DNA from 3 places in the Paenibacillus sp. OAS669 genome. Region 2 is predicted to be linked to each of the others. Evidence: riboswitches for the same ligand, from Rfam matches in the RefSeq annotation. Region 2 holds a riboswitch; each other region holds the start of a gene.
The links. A riboswitch is a leader RNA that binds a small molecule or an ion and turns the genes downstream of it on or off. The one in region 2 is predicted to bind cyclic di-AMP.
Positions count from the first base shown of each region.

Region 1: it holds a riboswitch for cyclic di-AMP, as region 2 does, so the genes downstream of both, GGC63_RS27930 (hypothetical protein) here and GGC63_RS19635 (TrkH family potassium uptake protein) in region 2, are expected to answer to the same signal.
Region 3: it holds a riboswitch for cyclic di-AMP, as region 2 does, so the genes downstream of both, GGC63_RS03825 (C40 family peptidase) here and GGC63_RS19635 (TrkH family potassium uptake protein) in region 2, are expected to answer to the same signal.

Region 1 covers NZ_JADBDR010000016.1:149,928-157,315, reverse strand. The annotation lists partial or broken gene GGC63_RS34690 (DUF2278 family protein) at 22-648, shown strand; gene GGC63_RS27950 (hypothetical protein) at 1,122-1,574, shown strand; gene GGC63_RS27945 (spore coat protein) at 1,741-2,313, opposite strand; gene GGC63_RS27940 (YafY family protein) at 2,590-3,411, opposite strand; gene GGC63_RS27935 (VOC family protein) at 3,525-3,956, shown strand; cyclic di-AMP (ydaO/yuaA leader) riboswitch at 4,369-4,562, shown strand; cyclic di-AMP (ydaO/yuaA leader) riboswitch at 4,720-4,870, shown strand; gene GGC63_RS27930 (hypothetical protein) at 5,005-5,403, shown strand; gene kdpF (K(+)-transporting ATPase subunit F) at 5,530-5,607, shown strand; gene kdpA (potassium-transporting ATPase subunit KdpA) at 5,665-7,344, shown strand; gene kdpB (potassium-transporting ATPase subunit KdpB) at 7,373-7,388, shown strand, end outside.
Region 2 covers NZ_JADBDR010000008.1:313,072-320,459, forward strand. The annotation lists gene trxA (thioredoxin) at 1-159, shown strand, start outside; gene uvrC (excinuclease ABC subunit UvrC) at 342-2,315, shown strand; gene GGC63_RS19630 (CPBP family intramembrane glutamic endopeptidase) at 2,361-4,007, opposite strand; cyclic di-AMP (ydaO/yuaA leader) riboswitch at 4,267-4,414, shown strand; gene GGC63_RS19635 (TrkH family potassium uptake protein) at 4,477-5,829, shown strand; gene GGC63_RS19640 (potassium channel family protein) at 5,846-6,508, shown strand; gene GGC63_RS19645 (cation:proton antiporter) at 6,575-7,388, shown strand, end outside.
Region 3 covers NZ_JADBDR010000001.1:961,566-968,953, reverse strand. The annotation lists gene ytvI (sporulation integral membrane protein YtvI) at 1-835, shown strand, start outside; gene GGC63_RS03860 (C40 family peptidase) at 893-1,582, opposite strand; gene GGC63_RS03855 (spore coat associated protein CotJA) at 1,713-1,922, shown strand; gene GGC63_RS03850 (spore coat protein CotJB) at 1,946-2,212, shown strand; gene GGC63_RS03845 (manganese catalase family protein) at 2,252-2,821, shown strand; gene GGC63_RS03840 (hypothetical protein) at 2,935-3,282, opposite strand; gene GGC63_RS35295 (zinc-ribbon domain-containing protein) at 3,419-3,619, opposite strand; gene GGC63_RS03830 (HAD family hydrolase) at 3,915-4,607, shown strand; cyclic di-AMP (ydaO/yuaA leader) riboswitch at 4,893-5,023, shown strand; gene GGC63_RS03825 (C40 family peptidase) at 5,029-5,580, shown strand; gene GGC63_RS03820 (CapA family protein) at 5,758-6,840, opposite strand; gene GGC63_RS03815 (YheC/YheD family protein) at 7,093-7,388, shown strand, end outside.

The DNA of each region.
Region 1 (7,388 bases), on a different contig from region 2:
GACTAGAAGGGAGATACCAACATGACGATCCACTATGGCGTCCTGAAATGCAAGGTGATCGGCCGAAGGCAGGGTACGCGGGAAAATCCGCATTACCAGCTGCATGCCGAAGCGGGAGGAACCCATTACCGGATTGCGATCAACGTGAAGTCGCAGCTGTCTCCCTCAGAGCTTCTCTATTACACGGACGAGCATTTTGAGCATGAGGTGACAAGCGACCTTCCGGGGCTTCCATATGGCTTCAACCGGCTGGACAGCAAACCTGGAGGGATGGCTCTCGATTACATTCGAGGCAATCTGTTTGACCGGCGCAGGATGGTTCCTCTGCCGTTCGAGGTACCGGGACACGATAATGATTTGAACGGCAAGCTGGATATGTATATGAAGCAAGCGATGGATTGCAGTGATGCGGTGCTCTATGCTTACGGCGATGTGTGGGGACCGGAGATGAAGCAGGCCGACAGCGTATTCGGATTTTTTCCCGGCAACGGCTTGCATGATATCCATATGAACCAGGGGAATCCGGGACTTCGCATGAAGGATAACGGGGTTTATCAGGATGGAGGGCTGCTGCTCCACTTTCCTTCCAATAACCGCTGGATAGCGATATTTTTGGCCTTTCAATCCCAATCCTGGCATACGGATGATGTGACGGGCAATCCAATAGATTTGAGACACCACCGAGCTGATCCCGCTCTAGAAAAAGGGCTGCTGCATACCGAGCATGCGATCTTTATCGTCGGGGCTTTGGTCAAGCCGTCCGTGCCGACGGCGTTCGAGTCGGTCACCTTGTTGAATGTTACGGACCGTACCCTGGAGCTAGCGGGGTGGTCCTTGGCCAATAAATTCAAGAAGAAATACCCGCTTGCAGGAAGCATTGAGCCAGGGCAGTTTCTTACCGTACCGATCACTCTGCCTGGATATTCCGATTTTCTGCGGCAGCGGGGTGATATCATTACTCTGCTGGATGCCAGAGGACTGAAGGTTCATGGGGTGTCCTATACGCGAAGCCAGGTACGCAGCGGGTGGACGCTTCGATTCTAAGCGGGCTGTGAAATAATAATCGGTCTGGAAACTATTGTGAGGCTTACGGCGTCTAAATCCATGAGGTGAGGACTGCGATGAAAAAATGGGCTCTTTTTATCTGTATCATGATGCTTGCAGCATGCTCCGGCCCTAACAAGGGCGGTAAGGCTCCGGAGCCCTCTTCAGTCAAGATTGAGCTTACCAACCCGTATCAGCTGGATTACTGGAAGCTGGCCTTACTGCCGACTCGCTCTTCTGAAACGTCTTGGCAGTACGCTATCGAGGTACAGTATACAGGGGACAGACCGACGAACAATGTCGTTATCGTGTACAGAGTGGATACGAAGGAGAAGATGTCGGGCAGTACGATCGGTCCCGATGCCAAGATGGTCGTCTCGAAGCTTGATCCTAATGAAAGAGTTACGATACAGGATCTGAATCTTCCGCTAAATACTCCTATCCAAGTAGGAGTAACCTGGATGAATGGTGGCACGATTATGAACGGATACGGCACTTTTACGATAACGGAAATCAAGGACGGCCAGTAAAATTTGAAGACATGAGGGTCGTCCTCAAGATTATTATGGCGGACTATAGACAGCGTATAGTTCGGCGGTACCAAACTAGATCAAACGATAACAAAACACAACTCTCCCTGCGATAAGTGCGGGGAGAGTTGTTTGATGTGCGCCAGTGATTAGCGCGCGGCAATGCTTATTGCTGATACACGTTCATGGGCTGCTGATAAGGGACTTCCTGGTAAATTCCGCCGATGGTTTGCATCGTTTGCTGAGGGGCCATAATGACCGGATACCAGCCGCGGGAGGCCATGAAGCTCCAAACCTCAAAGGCTTGATGGGAGCACATCCGGAAGGCGTCTTCGAGAAACGCCCGCAGCTGAGGTGTCGAGCATTCGAAGGCGGCCCAAGCATAGTCTCTTCCAGAGCGCTTCAACGTAAGCAGGTAGGAGGTAGCGATGGCTCGGTCATCGAGCTGCTGCAGCTTTACCTGCGGTGTAACCGGGTTAACCATCATGTGAGGAGCGGGAGCGCCCATTTGCATATGGAGCGGGGGAACATTCAGCTGGTCCCTGGACCCGGACGCTTGACTGGCGAACTCGACCTTCATGTTATAGTCCTGAATGTGGGCGGAATAATGTCTTGCGATCATATCTCTCAATTGAGGATCGCGTGCTTGATTTAGGAACAATGCCATACTGTTGATGGAATTGGTGCAGCTGAGCAGCAATTCGTTAAGCTCATAGGCTTCGTGTGCGCCTAATTGCATCGGTCGGGTCAACCCTCTCTGTGCATATTTTTGGAATACCCGTATATTCTTTCACTTCAACCCATTCCTATGCATGAAATGCAAAAAATCATTTCCTCATAAGACAATTGGCGGCAGGGGCCCCTTCCATCCTGATTCCAACATTTTAACGAAATAATACGCTAAGGGGTCCTTCGTGTTGGACAATCTTTACCGATATTGCTCCATTAGTTTGCCCAGCATTTCCCTCATAACATGGATCAGTTCGTCTGGCGCTTTTACCTTTGCATCCATACCCTATCCAATAAAAAATTGACCGAAAAATGGAAGGCTGGTTGTGGGGATTTGATCGTCCAGCCATCCTGTGCCGTCTTCTCTAACATGAATTTGCAATTTGTGTGCCGGCCACATTTCGGATTGGCATCTCTGCACCCCTGTTGCCGTAAGCTCAACATAAAGCTCCATTGCCGGACTTTCCTCTTCCATGTAAGACTCCCAGTTTCCTGTATGCACTTGCGTCAAATCGATCGCTTTCAGTTCGGAAAGTTCAACAGATCTAACCCGGTCACAGCGAAACAAGCGAATTTCTTGGCGGTGAAAGCAATAGGCCGGACAATACCAAAACCCATTGCTGGCATAAATTCCGATCGGCTGGACATCTCTTAACCGCTTATGCTGTTTCGATTCGTACTCCATGCGCACCACTTTTTGATCGATCGCAGCATCCAGCAATAAGCTCAAATAAGGCGTGCTTGCATGTCTCATCGGCGTAACCAGATCAAATCGTTTCCGCATCCGGTCGATACGGTCCCGAATATCTTCCGTCATATAAGAGTAAAACTTCCGCAACACGGAATCTGTTTCCGCCTTAAAAGGAAGATTCTCGTAGTGCCTCAATGCATGGCTGGAAAAGGGCAGCATTCTCTCGTTAAGCATCTTATATCCCCCATGCTGACCAACCTCCGAATAAAAAGGAACCCCCAGCGCGCTCAACTCCTGCATATCCCGCATAATCGTCCGCGTGGAAACTCCAAATTCATCGGCAAGCTCTTTGGCGTTGAAAGACTTCTTTTTGTTGATGATCATCATAATCTCGATCAGTCGTTTGGACTTTGCCATTATAAACTCCATTTCGTGTATTGCGACAAGTATTGTCACTATTGTGCGATATGACGCTAATCAAGTCCAAAACAACCAAAATTGGACAATTTCATTTAAAAGGAGATGTTGGAATGTCAATGCGCTCAACGTCGTTTATTATGCTGGATGGACAAGCTGCGGAAGCAATTCAGTTTTACCAGGAAGCGTTGAACTCGAAATTACTGTTCAAAACTACGTACGGGGAAGGCAAGGATGCCGATGGTTTACCTGAAGAGGTGAAAACCCGCATTTCCCATGCCGTGCTGCAAACCGGTGAAAATGATTTGATGGTCGCTGATATCTTTCCGGGGCAACCTTATGTAATCGGAGATCAGGTGAATATTTGCATTACAGCGACGCAGCAAAACGAGATTAAAGAAATGTTTACTAAATTGAGTGAAAAAGGGCAAGTGATATTCCCGCTGCAGGAAACTGAATTCAGTCCGTGCTTCGGAATAGTGAAAGATCGTTTTAACATTACGTTCCAGTTCTTCATGAATGATACAACGAGCAGTTGGAGCTGAAAATAAAAGGTTTTGACCGGGGAGGAATCCCCGGTTCTTTTATGAATAATTGATGATCCTGTATAATTTTACCGTGTAAGCTGCTGCGTGGGAACTACATTTTGTTCTTTCAGCAAAAGCTCGAAGCCAAAAACCGGATTGACGCAATCAGCATTGCAGAGAAAAACGGTTGGCTTTAGCTCAGTGCATTTTGGATAAAGAGGGTGCCGAAGCGCAGGAAATCAAAGGGAATCAATTTGTGAAAAATGGAGATAGAGTGAGCAGGAAGCAGTTATCTGGAGATCGCATGTAAAGTAAGCGTTGCCATCCTGGCCGTTGGTGTAATTTCATCGCACAAGTCTCCCAAGTGTTCTTTACAGTTAAGGGCAACTGGCGTAATATACAATTCATGATTTGAAAAAACAATGTTTCCAAATTCTGATCGCTTAATTTCCTTCTATAGGAAAGCGGGGGAACCAACACAGTGATATCCGTTCGGTGTGAGAGCCGTCCGCATATCGCTTGGGGTGAATCCGAAGGGTGCAAAGCTAGCTTGCGCCTGCCGGTAGGGCGACTCTCACCGCCCGAATCCGACAGCTAACCTCGTCAGCGTGGAACAGACTTCTAACTTCGCTATGCAGAAGTTCAAAGGGTCTATGGAGAGAGGATGATGAAGCTTGTGATCGCTATTAACGACCACAGGGCTTAAGCCTCTGTGGTCTTCTTGCGTTTTCTATTGAAAAACGATATGGAATGTTTCCATAAAACTTGATGAATATGACCTTGCAATGTATCGCTGAATCCTTAGTGCTAAGTAAGGAACGGGGGAACCAACGAGCTTACCGGCTCATGGGGTGAATCCTGAAATTTCAGGTAGGGCGACTCTCACGCCCGAATCCGGCAGCTAACCTCGTAAGCGTATCGAGAGAGGCAACGATGATCGTGTGCTTAGGTACAGCTATGGCTGTGCTTTAAGAAGCCGCGAGAAGAGTTCACCTCTTTTCGCAGGCTTCTTTTTTTGTGCCCTGATCCTGCTGCCTTCTCTTGAGAGATTAGGAGGAATGTGAAGATGAACGCCGCTCAAGAATTTATTCTTGTATCGGCGCCCAACAAAACCGGGGAAGGATTTATCCGGCTGCTGCTGTCCAAAGGCATTCCGTTCGCAGCAATTACGAACAGCCGGGCAGAGCAGGAGCGACTAGAGAGCTTGGGCGTAAAGCATACGATTTGGATCGATACGTCGGAATGCGAGTCATGGCTATTGCCTGACCTTCCGATCGGTAAAGTCTTTTTATTTGAAAGCTCCTTGAACTTGTGCTGCCGCTTCATTCAAATATGCAGGACCTGGACATCCAAAGAAATTTGCGTGGTGACGCATAATATGAATCCGCGGCTTGTCTATAAAGGTCTGGGAGCTGACCATGTCATTCATACTTCAAGCCATGATGTATCTTTCTTGATGAATTAATGCGGACGGAGGCATTCCTATGCAGGATGTATATATGGTAGTACTGCTGGCAGTAACGTACCTTTTGTTTTACGGCTTTTTGTCTTGGTGCAATCGGGTCGTTGAGGAGACAGGAGGCGAAAGATCATGATGGTTATCGCTGCCATCACCGTGCTTCTCTTCATTTATTTGGCTTATGCCCTGATTCATCCGGAAAAATTCTGAGCCTTTCATTCAGGAAAGCTCAGCAGACGAAGACAGCATTCATAGGAGGAAACGACAATGGGAATATTGCAAATCACCGTCGTGATTGTCATTCTAGTCCTGCTGGTCAAACCATTAGGGACCTATTTATATCACGTCTTTTCCAATGAAGGCAATCGTACGGATACCTGGTTTGCTCCTGTGGAGAAGGCAATCTATGCGGTAACAGGGCTGAAGAACCGCCAAGGGATGACCTGGAAGACGTATGCTCTAAGCTTCATCCTGACGAATATCGTCTTTGTGGCAATCGGCTATCTCATCCTTCGGGTTCAAAACGATTTGCCGCTGAACCCGAATGGTATTGATAATATGGAAGAAACGCTGTCGTTCAATACGGTCATCAGCTTTATGACCAACACGAATCTGCAGCATTACAGCGGGGAGTCGGGGTTATCCTACTTCTCGCAAATGGCTGTCATTACGATGATGATGTTCACCTCGGCGGCGACGGGGCTGTGCGCAGCTATTGCTTTTATACGCGGAATCACGAGCAAGGGAGAGACGATTGGAAACTTTTTTGAAGACTTTGTCAAAGCGCATATCCGGGTATTTTTCCCGCTCGCTATTGGGGTCACGATGGTGCTTGTAGCGCTTCATGTGCCGCAAACGCTGCAGCCGACCTTAAGCGTCAACACGTTGGAGGGAAGCCGGCAGCAAATCGCTATCGGGCCTGTAGCTTCGCTGGAATCCATCAAGCATCTGGGAACGAACGGAGGCGGCTTTTCCGGAGTCAACTCGGCTCATCCCTTTGAAAATCCGAGCGGTTTGACGAATGTGCTTGAAATTTTGTCAATGTGGTCTTTGGCGGCTGCCCTTCCGTACACGTACGGACGGTTTGCACGCAATCGGAAGCAGGGCTGGGTTCTATTCTCGGCGATGATGATTTTGTTCCTACTGTTTCTGTCACTCGTCTATACAGCGGAATCGGCGGGGAACCCGCTGATGAACAAGCTGGGAATCGACGCTTCGCAGGGCAGTATGGAGGGGAAAGAGGTCCGCTTCGGTATCGCGCAATCAGCGCTGTTTACAACGGTAACGACGGCGGCGACAACCGGCTCAGTCGATAATATGCACGATACGCTGACGCCGCTCGGCGGAATCACACCGCTCGCTCTGATGATGCTGAACTGCGTATTCGGCGGGAAAGGCGTAGGACTGATCAATATGCTGATGTATGCCATTCTTGCAGTATTTCTGGCCGGTTTGATGGTGGGACGTACACCGGAGTTTCTCGGCAAAAAGATCGAGCCGCGTGAAATGAAGCTGATTGCTATAGCGATTCTGGCGCATCCTTTCATTATTCTGATGCCCACGGCTCTTGCACTGGCAACGGAGTTAGGCAGGGCAGCTATATCAAATCCGGGCTATCACGGGATATCGCAGGTTTTGTATGAGTATACCTCCTCGGCCGCCAATAACGGGTCAGGATTTGAAGGCTTAGGCGATAATACGCCGTTCTGGAATATATCCACCGGTATCGTCATGCTGTTCGGTCGTTATATATCGATGATTGCCCTCTTGGGGGTGGCGGGTTCCCTTGTACGCAAGCAATGGGTACCCGAGACCATCGGCACGTTCAGAACGGATAACCGTTTGTTCGTAGGAATTCTGGTAGGTACGGTATTGATTATCGGGGCGTTGACGTTCCTGCCGGCCATCGTGCTGGGGCCTATCGCAGAACATGTAACGATTCGTTAAATAGGAGAGGCGAAACTGTATGAGCAAGATGAATGCAAACCAGC
Region 2 (7,388 bases):
GCTAAAGTGAACGTGGATGACAATCCTGAGTCCGCATCCCGTTTTGGAGTTATGAGCATCCCTACATTGATCGTGTTCAAAGACGGACAACCGGTTGATAAAGTGGTAGGCTTCCAATCGAAGGACGCTTTGAAAAACGTTGTAACCCGCAATCAATAATGTTTTCTAACGAAAACTGTTAATGAGAAAAAGCTCTTTTTCTGCTATGCTGGAAAAGAGCTTTTTTGTTGCATAAGACTATGCCAAGCAGGCTTCCACCGCATCCTTGGAGGATTGCTTATGCCTAAGAAGGAAGCAACGTCATGTTCATGGGATGGTTGTGAGAAAGGAGATAGGTCGCGATGACGATGCACGAGGAGGAACAGGAGCGCAAGCGGCGAAACGAAGCGATCCGTAACAAGCTGGCTCTGCTGCCGGAGAAGCCAGGCTGTTACTTGATGAAGAATAAAGACGACAAGGTGATTTATGTCGGTAAGGCCAAGGTGCTGCGCAACCGGGTCCGCTCCTATTTTACAGGAAGCCACAGCGCCAAGACGCAGGCTCTGGTCAATGAGATCGCCGACTTTGAATATATAGTAACGGCCAGCAACGTAGAGGCATTAATACTTGAGTGTAACCTGATCAAGCAGTATTATCCCCGCTATAACGTGCTGCTTAAGGACGACAAGTCGTTCCCGTACATCAAGATAACGAATGAGAAGCATCCGCGGCTCGAGGTGACCCGCAAGGTGTATAAGGACAAGGGCAAATATTTCGGCCCTTACCCGAATGCCTTTGCTGCACAGCAGACGAAGAAGCTGTTAGACCGGCTGTATCCGCTCCGCAAATGCAAGACGCTGCCGGAGCGCGTCTGTCTGTATTACCATCTGGGGCAATGCGTTGCCCCGTGCGAGTATGAGGTCGCTCAGGAAGAATATGACCGGATGGTGCAGGAGATTACCCGGTTCTTGAACGGGGGGCACGATGAAATTAAGCAGGATTTGACCCGCAAAATGCATGAGGCGGCGGAGGAGCTTAATTTCGAACGGGCCAAGGAGCTGCGCGATCATATTGTTCATATCGACGCGGTCATGGAGAAGCAGAAGATCACAACCCACGATATTGTGGACCGGGATGTATTCGGCTACGCGGTGGATAAGGGCTGGATGTGCGTCCAAATCCTGTACATGCGCCAAGGGAAGCTGATCGAGCGGCGCGCCTCGATGTTCCCGTATTACGGCGAGGAATACGAGGATTTCATTTCCTTCGTCACGCAGTATTACAGCGATAACCCCGCCCTGCCGAGGGAGGTCTTCCTGCCTGCGGAGCCGGAGCAAGAGCAGGAAGCGAACGCAGCGGGCGCCGAAGCTCCGGAATCCGCCAGCGAAGAGGAACCTGCGGGGCTCGCCGAAGGAATGAAGACCGACGTCAAGGAAGCGCTGGAGAGCTGGCTTAAGGTGAAGGTCCATATCCCGCGACGCGGCTTGAAAAAAAATATGGTTCATATGGCGTGCGATAACGCCCGCGTCGGGCTGGAGGAGAAATTCCGGCTTATTGAGAGAGACGAGCAGCGTACGGTCAAAGCGGTGGAAAATTTGGGCGAATGGCTCGGTACCGGGATGATTCACCGTATCGAGGCCTTCGATAACTCCAACATTCAGGGCTCCGATCCCGTATCGGCCATGGTCGTGTTTACGGACGGCAAGCCGGACCGCAAGGAATACCGCAAATACAAGATTCGCACGGTGCAAGGGCCGGACGACTACGAAACGATGCGTGAGGTTATTCGCCGGAGATACGAACGGGTACTTAAAGAAAACCTGCCAATGCCGGATCTTATCGTCGTGGATGGCGGCAAAGGGCAGATTTCAGCGGCCGTCGATGTGCTTGAAAATGAGCTGGGGCTATATATCCCGGTCTGCGGCCTTGTTAAGGACGCCAAGCATAAAACGGCGGAGCTGATGACGGGAGATCCGCCCGAGGTCGTTCCGCTTCCCAGGGACAGCCAGGAATTTTATTTGCTCCAGCGGATTCAAGATGAGGTCCATCGCTTTGCGATCACCTTCCATCGGGAGACGCGCGCGAAGTCGATGGTCGTATCGACGCTGGATTCCATTCCAGGCATCGGGGAGAAGCGGCGCAAGGCGCTCTTGAAGCACTTCGGCTCTCTGAAAAAAATTAAAGAAGCCGGCATTGAGGATTTCCGGCCTCTTGGAATCGGGGAAAAGCTGGCTTCGCAAATTTTGCGCTCGCTGAACGGCGAAGCGGAGGAACCGCTGCAAGAAGAAGAAGAGAGCGGTGAAGAATATCAGCAGGAAGCCAACGCCATCGAATAGGTTGGCGGAAGCTTCCAGCTTTTTGACATTATAACCGGGAGGAATCTAATGACTCGTACGGAGAGTCGGAGGGTTCCTCTTTGCTTTGGCATGGAGCCAAGCGACGGCCAGGCCCACCAGCCCTGGGAAGAGGATATAAAAGATGCCGGTGATGAGAAACGGCGTGCCCTTCAAGTCCAGCAGCGACAAGCCCATCAGGATGCTGTCCATCGTTGCGTGAGCGAAGAGTACGGTCATCAAGCCGTATTTCAAAAAGGCATAGCCAAAAATGATTCCGATGATCGTTACCTCAATAAAACGCGTATAGACCGGGTAGATAGGGTACTGCGTATGACTGAGCGCCCAAATCATGCTTGGCAGCAGCACTGCAAGGAACCGGTTGCGTACGAGCTTCATGAAGAAGGCGATGCCGAACAGCCGGTAGATGGCTTCCTCGGATATCGCCGCTGCCCATGCCATTAGAGGAAAAGCCGCGGGCCAAGACATGTTCAGGACGGAATCGGCAGGGTCGTTCACGGACCAGACATCAAAGTATTCGCCCGCTATGAAAAATAGCGTTTGCTGCACGGCCAGGATGAAAATACAGAGCAGATACCCCCGAATCATTGAGCTGCGGATATGCCCCCCAAACGAATCGTCCCTCCAAACGGGCCAGGTAATCCAGCCCTGCCTCTGCCATAGCTGACGTCCCGCCTGAAACGAAAAATAGACGCTGACAGCCATGATAGCAGTAACGATATTAATAAACCAAAGGTTAAACATAGCGCCCCAATCGGAAGGCCCATTGGAATGCATGGTCCGGAATGCCGGAAGCATGTTGAAATTGTTGAAGATATAGATGGCAGCAAAAATGAAGGTTAAAAAGATCCCGCGCCGAAAGGTCCATTCTTTGCGGTATCGAATCATAAGGAATACAGCCGCAGCCGCCATGATGAGAGAAGCTCCGAGACTAATCCGGGTCATCAAGGAAGCATTGTCATTCTGCTGTTCCTTCCATTCGGCAAAGGACTCAGGTATGGAAAACGCCGTATGGAAGGCCGTGACCTTTCCGCCGTCTACCGACAAGCTTAACCTAAGCTTGGCTTCTCCTATTTGTTTGTCTTTACTCTCAAATAGGTAAGGCGTACCGCGACCGTTCGTTACAGGCGGTTCCGGCTCGGTTACCGGATGGATTCTCGTGAAATCGGATAGCGTGTAGCCCTGGTCCTTCAACGTTTGCTCCGCTATCGCCAATGAGTCTCCCAATGAGGCAACAGTCTGCTTTTTGCTCGAGGGAGCGTAGTACGCGTTCCAGCCCATTATATTTAAGTTGGTAAAGTTAACCTCTACGTAATAGGTAGCAAGGTTCGAATTGTCGTTAATTTCCACCTCAAAATAATCGATAGGATAGGCGGCAAAGCGCTTGACATATTCATCGAGCAGCTCCGCTTTTTGCAGATATCCGCTTCGATCGGAATGAGACTGAAACAAGGTGCCGGTACGATAATCGGCCGAGAGCCCGAAGCGCTCCTGAACGAACCGGACGGCCGCCTCTGCTGCCTGCTGCTTCGTAACCGTTGGGAGGGAGGCCTCCTGTACTTGCTCAACCGATTCATCCTGGAGCCAGGAAGAGATGGCGGCGATCGATACATACAAGATAATTCCAAAAAGTGCCAAAATGAGAAGAGGGAAGTCGGTTTGACGTTTTACCATGCCATGTCTCCTTACTTAGAATTAGAAGCTTACATTATGCTTATAAAATGGTGAGGATATGTCATTGTATTCATTAAACTTAGCACACATGCCCGGCCAAAATCCAATGAAATTCAGAGCAAGAAGGGGAAAATCGTTGAAAAGCGAAGCGCCGGCTCTATCAGCTTCATACTAAGTATTCTAATAATCCGATTATTACCCGTTTTCGAGTAAAAGCGACTTTGTGATTACAAGCAAAGCACATTATAATTCATATCAATTGAATAAAAAGCCGAATTTCTTTTTGAAAACGGGGGAACCATGAGTAATAAGGGGTGAATTCGATTCCATTTCGCGAGATGGAATTGATAGGGTACCTGTGCGTCCGAATCCGTCAGCTAACCTCGTAGGCTTTGTTGCAGGAACCTGTATAGGGCATTGGGTTTCCAGTGTCTTTTTTATTGCCTGAAAACCGAAATTGAGGTGAACGATGAAGCCCGTAACCAAAAAAATTCAACTCACACCGCCGCAAATATTAGTTATCGGCTTTGCATTGATTATTCTTGCAGGCGCCATGCTCCTGTCCCTCCCGGTCGCCTCGGCTACAGGCAAGCCCCTGCGCTTTCTGGATGCGTTGTTTACCGCGACATCGGCCACCTGTGTGACAGGGCTCGTCGTTGTGGATACGGGAACGTTTTTTTCGAAATTCGGGCAAATTGTCATCATCTTGCTGATCCAGGTCGGCGGTCTGGGCTTTATGACGATGGCGACCCTGTTTGCTTTTGCGCTAAAAAAGCGAATTTCCTTGAAAGAACGGTTAATCCTGCAGGAAGCGATGAACCAGGGAAGCATGGAAGGGATCGTACGGTTGATCCGCCGGGTCATTCGATACTCACTCACAATTGAACTCGCTGCGGCAGTGATTTTCTCGATTCGATGGTCGTTGGAGCTGGGCCCGGCCAAAGGGATTTATTTTGGCTTCTGGCATGCGATCTCCTTCTTCAACAATGCCGGCTTTGACCTGTTCGGATCGGTCTATGGTCCGTTCACGAGTCTTACCTCATATGTCAATGACCCCGTCGTCAATATCGTTTCAATGGGGCTTATCATTCTGGGAGGTCTTGGGTTTGTAGTCATGTCGGACGTTATGGACTACAGGAACCACCGGCGGCTGTCGCTGCATTCCAAGGTGGTCTTGAGCGCGACAAGCTTGCTTATTCTTATTGGCGCACTCGTCATCTTTATATTTGAATTTACGAATGCCAAAACCTTAGGCTCACTGACGTGGGGAGGCAAGATCTGGGCATCGTTCTTCCAATCGGTAACTCCGCGCACGGCGGGAGCCAATACGGTAGATTTGGGAAGCCTGCGCCAGGCGACGCAGTTTTTCATGATCATCCTGATGTTTATAGGCGCCTCTCCGGGCTCTACCGGGGGCGGGATCAAGACGACCACCTTCACGACGCTGATTGGCGCGATGATAGCTATGGTCCGGGGGAAGGAAGACATTGTCCTGTTTCATTACCGTTTGGGTAAGGACCGTATTTTGAAAGCTATTACGCTTACGATGATCGCCTTGTTTATGGTCATCTTCGTTGCGATGATTTTGTCCACGACGGAAAACCATCCATTCCTGATGATTTTGTTCGAGGTGACCTCCGCCTTCGGCACGGTTGGCTTGACGATGGGAATGACGACGGATTTGACCGATGTCGGCAAAATATTGATTTGCCTGATGATGTTTGCGGGCCGTCTCGGTCCTTTGACGCTGGCATATGCGCTTGGGCCAAAAACGGAAAAAGAATTATACAGATACCCGGAAGGGAAAATAACCATTGGATAGGGGAAAAGTTAAGACAATGAAACGTAGTCAGTATGCAGTGATTGGGCTGGGGAGATTCGGATCGAGTTTGGCCAGGGAGCTGGTGGATCTCGGATACGAGGTTTTGGGCATCGATAAGGATGAGGAAGCCGTAGAGGAGATGAGCGATGTCTTGACGCATGTCGTCGTCGCGGATTCTACGGATGAAGATGTGTTGAAGTCGCTAGGCATGCGTAATTTTGATTGTGCGGTCGTCTCCATCGGGGATGATATTCAGGCAAGCATTTTGACAGCGATCCTGCTCAAGGACCTTGGTGTCAAGATGGTGGTCACGAAGGCGCTCTCCGAGCTTCACGGGAAGGTGCTGAACAAGATCGGCGTTGACCGGGTGATCTTCCCGGAGAGGGATATGGGGATTCGCGTAGCGCATCAGCTGGTTTCACCGAACCTGCTCGATTATATCGAACTGTCCAAAGATTATACCATCGCAGAGCTGTCGGTACCTAAGCGCTTATCCGGCCGGACGCTCAAGGAGCTGGACCCTCGAGCCAAATACGGGTGCAGTGTCGTCGCTATCAATAAGAAGCACGGAGTCATTATTGCTCCGACCGCTGTAGATACGCTGGATGAACAGGACATTATGGTCATCATAGGAACGAACGAGCAGATTGATTTGTTCGAGAGCGAAGTAATCCGTTAGCAAATAATCAGCCGTCACAAGAAATAGAGACGCTGCACATCTGGGACAATGGAGTGACAAAAGAGCATGGCCAACGACGTTTCGGAAATAGTCCATCATATCTTGCTATTATTGGTGCTCATTCTTGGTCTGGGGATGATTTTCGGACGCTTGGCCGGCAAATTGAAGCTGCCTGATGTCGCTTTATTCCTGATCGCGGGCATGATTGTAGGGCAGGGACTGCACTGGGTCTCAGAGACCAGCAGCTCACTGACCAATCAATTCATCTTGACTATCGGCTCCGTGCTCATTTTGTTCGATGGAGGGCGCAACATCCGGCTGTCCGGCCTGAAGAAGGTATGGCTGTCCGTCGCGCTATTGAGCGTGCCGGGCGTGTTGATAACCTGCGGAGTCGTTGCTATGGCGGCTCATTGGCTGCTGGGCATTCCGCTTCTGTATGCCGTATTGCTCGGAGCCATCATTTCTTCCACGGACCCGGCTACGCTTATCCCCGTGTTCAAGCAGGTGACGATCCGTACGAAGGTCCGTGAGACCGTCGAGAGTGAATCGGCCTTCAACGATGCGACAGGCTCCATTCTCACCTTCACGGTGCTGGCTGTCGTCACTGGAAGCCATTCATTCTCTATTGCCGCGAGCATTAAGGAATTTGTGTTGACGGCTGCAGGTGGCATCCTGGTCGGGGGTGTCATTGGCATGGCGTTAGCCTTCGTGACGGCTCATTTGAAGCTGGGCTGGTTCCGCGATTATGCGACTATCGCTCTGGTCGTAACCGCTATAGGCTCCTACTGGATCGGGGATACGCTTCATGTCAGCGGATTTATGGCGACCTTTACGGCAGGACTTGTTTGGGGGAATACGGACGTATTCAAGCTCGACATGA
Region 3 (7,388 bases), on a different contig from region 2:
TCTGGTCGGGTTCAAAATGGTGTCGGAGCTGATCCAATTCTGGAAGTACGCCCCCGATTACTTAAACGATGCGAAGCTGTTCATTGAGGATACGACGGAGAAGACGCGGCTGTTCTATAACTCGCTGCCAACCGGGATAGCGGAGCAGCTTCAAGGCTGGATCGAGTCAGGCATTAATACGATTACGGATAACATTAAAGGTATCGTGTCGGCGGTATCGGCTTATTCTCTGAATGTCGCCAAGACGATTCCGAACTTATTCATCTTTTTTGTCGTGTTCGTGATCGGCTTGTACTTGATATCGATCGGCTTGCCGAATGTATACCGGTCGTTTCTGAATCTGTTTGACAAGCTATCGCAGCCGAAGGTCACCGCTGTCCTTAAGGACTTGCGCCGCGCGGTGCTTGGATTTTTGTTTGCGCAGGTGCTGATCAGCCTGCTCACCTACATAGTGACCCTTATCGGCTTGCTCTTCTTGCGGGTGGATTATCCACTCGCCGTAGCGCTGCTGATAGTGGTCGTCGATATCCTCCCTATTCTCGGCACGAGTGCCGTTCTCGTCCCCTGGGCTCTGTACAGCTTTTTGGCCGGGAACATGCATTTAGGAGTCGGACTTTTGATACTTCTCGTGTTCATCATGATTTTCCGCAAGCTGATTGAGCCGAAGATTATCGGGGATGCTGTGGGGATTAATGCGTTAGCCGCATTGATGAGCATGTACATAGGCTTTAAGCTGATCGGTGTCATAGGGCTTATCTTCGGCCCGGTTCTTATCATTGTCTATCAGGCGATGCGCAAAGTCGGGCTGCTCAAGATCAATATCAAGCTGGACTAGCGGACAGCCGAACTGCATGAAAAGGAAGGTCCTAGGCGACCTTCCTTTTTATTTAGCTCAATAATACCGCCGAGCCCCCGTATACTTGGGTCCCCAATAGCTGCTGTCCAGCTTCTGAATGTAGACGCCCGCCGAACGCGTGGCCGAAATAAATTCCCCGTTGCCGATATAAATCCCGGCGTGAGATACGACACCAGGATCATTCAGCGCAAAGAACACCCAATCCCCCGGCTGCAAGCCCGATCGCGATACACGGGTCCCCATTGCAGCCATCTCCGCAGCGGTAGTGCGGTTTAACGAAACCCCGAATTTATTGAACATAAAGTAAATAAAGCCCGAGCAGTCGAAGCCGTCTGGCGTCGCGCCGCCCCAAACATAAGGCACCCGCATATAATGGGAGGCATCCTGTACGATTTGTTTTTTTACAAGGGCATGGGAGATGGCGGTTTGAGTGGCGGCATCGGCGGCACCGGTTACAGGCAGACTGTAGGCCTGTTGAAAAGCGCGTACAGCTTGAGCCGTAATGGATCCGAAATAGGCGGTGCTTTTCGGGTATGTAAAATAACCTAATGTTTTGAGATTGCTTTGCAAGGTACCGACGCCGGGATCGGACATTCCTTGAGAAAGCACGGTCGATGCGGTGCCCGCGGCGGAGGACGCATAGACGTGTTGGCCGCCGGAAAACGGCAGAAGCGAGGATAACCCGACAAGACCTGCGGTCAAAGTGATTGCAAGCGTTTTCCTCAAAGAACATTCAACTCCCTCTCCCCGATTTACTGGGTCTGATGAATTTGTTCCCATTTTATACTCATAATGGACGAGGCGGCAATGTATAAATATTGGTAGTAGATTTTCTCAATAAAGGAGGCAATCATCCATGTTCACGCAGGAAAAAGTATGGTGCCCGTACGTTGGCCCCTTTGACCCTTGCCCGCCGATACGAGAAAAGGTATATTCGACCCCGCCCCAATTGTATATTCCGTTCCAGCCGCCTAATCTTCCACAATGGTCTCCCCACGAGGCATTAAAAAAAGGGACGTTATGGCCCGCACTTTACAGTCCTTATGAACCGAGACCGAGACTATAGGCCGGAAAGGAGTGGATCAGTCGATGGAAGACAAACGAATGCCGGATCATTATTACGCCATGCTGGAAGAGCTTCAGGCCATTGATTTCGTACTCGTGGAGCTTACGCTGTATCTCGATACCCATCCGCTGGATAACGGCGCTCTTGAGCAGTATAACCAATGCGCCCAGCAGCGCATGCATCTGGCCCATCAATTTGAACGGGAGTTCGGTCCTTTGAAAAGCTATGGGCAGAGCTTCTCTGCATATCCATGGCAATGGATCGATACGCCGTGGCCTTGGCAGGTTTAATCGCAGCGGCACGATAACCGAAGGGAGAGGAGCAGTGAAATGTGGATTTATGAGAAAAAACTGCAATACCCGGTCAGGGTAAGCAAGTGCGATCCTCATATGGCGAGGCTGTTGCTGGAGCAATACGGGGGAGCGGACGGGGAGCTTGCAGCCGCGCTGCGTTACATGAATCAGCGTTACACGATTCCGGATAAAATCATCGGGCTGTTGACGGATATATCTACCGAGGAGTTTGCGCATCTGGAGATGATTGCTACGATGGTTTACAAGCTCACGAAGGACGCGACCGCAGAGCAAATTAAAGCGGCGGGTCTTGATCCCCATTATGTAAGCCATGACAAGGCGCTATTTTATGAGAATGCTTCAGGGGTTCCTTGGACTGCCGCTTACATACAGGCGAAGGGAGACCCTATCGCGGATTTGTATGAAGATATTGCCGCAGAGGAGAAGGCGCGGGCTACGTATCAGTGGCTTATCGATATGACGGATGACGTGGATCTACAGGACGGATTGAAATATTTACGGGAAAGAGAGGTAGTCCATTCTTTACGGTTCCGGGAAGCGGTCGAAATATTGAAATCGGAGCGGGGAACGAAGAAAGTGTTCTAGCCATAGGAGAGGAGCGGCATGAGCAGATAGCAAAAGCATCCCGAAAGACGCCTGCCAGGCTCGGGATGCTTTTTTGACATGTAGCATGCGTGGTTTCTTGCCCAAATGAAGAATCAGGATTTTTTGGCTTTAGAACGGTTAGTGCGTTTAGAACGATTAGAACGATTAGAGGGATTAGTTGGATTAGTTGGATTAGATGAATTAGAGCGATTTTGCCTATGTCCGCCATGACCGCCATGCCAGCCTCCGTGGCCTCCATGCCAGCCTCCATGACCGCCATGCCAACCACCATGGTCTCCATGCCAGCCTCCGTGCCAACCGCCATGACCGCCGTGCCAGCCGCCATGCCAACCTCCCGGCCAACCGCCGCCATACCAGCCCCCGTATGGGTAACTCCAAGTGCTGTAGGTACCGATAGGAACCGTCACAACGGTTGGATAAGTATAGGGAATATAAGCCATTGCCATAGTCTCCTTTGCTTGTTTTGATACCAACAATGTATGCTCGGGAGACAAATCGTGATACTTGACCTAGAGAAATAGGCATTTGTCATGCATAAAAAAAGAGAGCGGCACCGCCGCCCAAAATCCAAAGTTTCTATTTGGCAAAATAATATATGATAGCGGCGATGATTAGAACAATGATAATGATCCATGTGATAGTACCCGCTTTAGAGCTGCTTTTTTGGTCAGGTGGGGATGCGGCTTGATCCGTTGAGCTTAAGAAGGTTCCGCAATACTTACAGACAATGTCTCCGTCACTCATCTTTTCATTACATTTTGAACAAAATTTCACCATTTGCATCACCCGCAATCTGATGGATTTTGTTAACTAGGCGCTTCATTACATATGTATGGTTCAACCATCGTTCCATCCATATCCAGAATGGATTGATAAACAATAAATATGCTTAAAGTGAGATGAATTGCTCGGATTCACAAGGCTGCATTGACACGTGGAGATTATTGGAATTATGATGTCTAAAGGATCCTTTACACGTCCGCAATGACTTCCCTATGAGCTTAATGCTTAGGAAAGCCTCGTTTGACAATGATCATGTATAAAAAGAAAACAGCATTCGGAGGAGTTAACCATGAAACCGACTTTATCCAAGCCGGAAGCGATGATATTTGATTTGGACGGAACTTTGTTCCAGACGGAAACGCTGCTTCTGCCGGCTTACCATGCCACATTTGACCAGCTGAGGGCTGAAGGAGCCTATTCGGGACCTACGCCGCCGGAGAGCGAAATATTGGGGAGCCTGGGGATGCTGCTCGAGCATATATGGCAGCGGGTGATGCCGGATACGGATGTTCAGGTGCACCGCAGAGCGGATGAATTGCTGCTGGACTATCAAATTCAGGGTCTGCTGCGCGGGGAAGGGCGGCTGTACGATGGAGTTGCGGATACGCTGAAGGCGCTGCATGAGCAAGGCGTTCGCCTGTTCGTAGCGAGCAATGGGCTGGAGTCTTATGTGAAAAATGTTATTCAGCATAAAGGGCTGGGACCTTTATTCGAAGGTTTATACAGTGCCGGAGAATTCAGAACCCGTTCCAAGGTGGATCTGGTCCGCATGCTGTTGGAAACCTATAACGTAAAGACGGCCTGGATGGTCGGGGATCGTTCCTCTGATGTGGAAGCGGGTCTTGAGAACGGGTTAACGGTTATCGGCTGCGATTATGCCGGTTTCCGTAAAGAAGGGGAGCTGGAGGGAGCCCATGAGCAAATCGGCAGCTTTAGTGAGCTGTTCTCTCTGCTTCAGACTTCGCTGCAGCAGTCCCGATAAAACATCAATTTCAAAAAGGTTGCACTTGGAGCTGTCAATTTCATAGGAAATTAATGGGGAGGCCGGAATTTCGGTCTCCCTTTCATTTACATCCAAAGTCTGTTTTTTCGCGGAATAACCCCTATGCAAGCTGAAATATTTTACAATCCTCTACTTTTTCTGGCTGCTCAGGTATGCCGATGGAATAATTTGCACCATGAAATAGCCAGGTGCCCATGCTACACTAGAGTGGCTCAAAAAACCAGAAACGCGGTTTCAACGCCGCTTGGGTTATATAGGGCAAAATCATAATAAAGGCCGAAGCTAATAGAAGCACGGGGGAACCAATCTTTGGGGTGAAGCCGCATCAGCGGCAGGGTGATTGACCTTTGACCCGAATCCGTCAGCTAACCTCGCAGGCCGAAAAAAGGAGAGGTTTATTTTGAATCGTTTGATGAAAATTGTTTTGACAAGTGCTTTGGCACTTAGCCCGATTATCGGTGTAACTGGAGTATCCGCAGCTCCCGCAACAACATCTACCGTATCGAGCACCAAGGCGTCCACATTATCTGTTGCCGCTAAACGGGACAAGGTTGTTAAAACGGCGCTTTCTCTGCAGGGTAAAGTTCAGTATGTTCCGTGGACACAACGCCAAGAGGCCCACGCTCCATATAAAACGGACTGCTCCGGTTTTACGGCTCTCGTTTATAAGCTCGCTAACATTGGAGTTACTCTAGTTGATAGAGACGATGACCATCAAGCCCAAGTAGGAACAAAAATCACTTCCTACAAGAACCTGCAAAAGGGCGACCTGCTGTTCTTCGGTAACATTGGAAGCTCGAAAAGCATGAAAGACGTAGGCCACGTCGGGATCTATATCGGTAACGGTAAAATGATTCACAACATCAACAGCAAATCCGACGTGAAAATTTCGGATATTAACTCGAGCTACTACAAAAACAAATTTATGTTCGCTAGAAGAGTAATTAAATAATAGGGCACGTACCTTAATCTAGCCTGAATATAAAATAATAAAAGCCTTCCAAGCCTGGACCCGGAAAACGGTCCGCTTGGAAGGTTTTTTCCATATTTACAGCTGTATAAGTTCGATGATCCCTGCAATGTTCCGGAATCCGCTGTGGAGACAAGGCATCACTGTGAGATTCTAGCGTTAAAGAATTTTAAAGTCCGATTGATGATGGTATCTGGGGATATGTTTTTTTAAGTGATGGACCATTTTTGACATGCGCTCCGCTTCGTTTCCATTCCGGTTTGGATGCTTTTCCAGCGTGTTTAATAATGGAACGACCCGAAAAGCGGTACGTCCTTTAATCTTGGTGCTGCGAGTCCAAGTAGGGATAAAATCGGCCTGAACGATCTGTACTCTTCCATCGTCATGCTTTCGAATATGAAGACGGTTAATAAGACCGGTCAGCGTATGATCGTTTCCGTATAATCGGGTGGAAACGAAATTCCCCAAGGAATAAGCGGCGTACCTTTTTTTCTTGACCCCGGTAATATCCCTGGATTCCTGGAAAATAGCCGGTTGGATGACATGGGAATGCGCCCCGAGAATAATATCGGCGCCGTGCTTGAACAGTAGTTGGAAGTAGCGCTTCTGCTCCTCATTCGGATACTTGCTGTATTCTCTTCCGAAGTGCATGCATACGATAATAAGATCCACCGATCTCGACTTTAGCCTTCGGATATCGGATATGATTTTGCTTGGACTAATCCGATTGACGGCCCAGGATTGACCGCTTGGTACCGGGATTCGGTTGGTTGTTTTAGTATAGGACAAAATACCGATTTTGATTCCTTTGACATTTTTAATCAATAGCTGCTGAGAATCTTTGTGCGTGCGGAAAGTTCCCGTATGCGACAACCCCTTGGAGTCAAGCACCTTAAGGGTTCGTTTCAGTCCGTTAATGCCGCAATCCATACAATGGTTGTTTGCCGTTGTCAGTACGTCGAATCCCAGCCTTTTCAAAGTGCTCGCAAAGGAATCGGGACAATTGAACAGCGGCCAACCGGTTTTGGCGCTTCTTCGCGATACGGTGTACCCGATCTCCGGGCCTGAAAAAGTGGTTTCAAGATTTCCGATGGTTAGATCCGCATCACGCAAATAGGGAGCAACCGGTTCAAATATCTCGTCAAAGGAATAACGCTTCTCTCCGGTGACTCTGGCGCTGCCAATAAGTCGATATTTCATTAAAAAATCTCCGACCGCGGCGATCGTAATGTCCGTACTCATGACCCATCCCCGTTTCTGTTGAAATAATCGTCTGCCGGGCCCTCGAAGAGTGGAACCGCATAATATCATATGAGCCTGCCGTTGGATCTGTCTTTGCTTTATAAGCCCATTTTTAGAGGTAAAGTGTGCAGTCCTATATGGATACAGGCCAGGTACTCTTTGCTTTGGAGCCGAATAGTATAAGTAACGTCATATTGCTGGTTGTATGTATTGGCGTTCAACCGCTGCTCATCACACGGAGGAGATCCTACAGTGAAAGGAAATTTGCTTAAGTATCCCGGCGGAAAATGGTTGAAGCACGAGGCGCTTTGGAGTGAAGATGCGCTTCGCTCCCTATTGCCGGAGACGGAGATGTTTTCTGCGGACACGTTCATTCAAATGATCGAAAAGCATACGGTCCTTTTTCTCAAACCGGATCTTGGAATGAGGGGACAAGGCATTATCAAGGTATCACGGGAAGAAGGCGGAGCCTGCATCGTCAGGACAGCTGCAAAGACCTACAGATACCGTAACGTAAATGATGCCTCCCACAAGCTGAATAAGCTGAC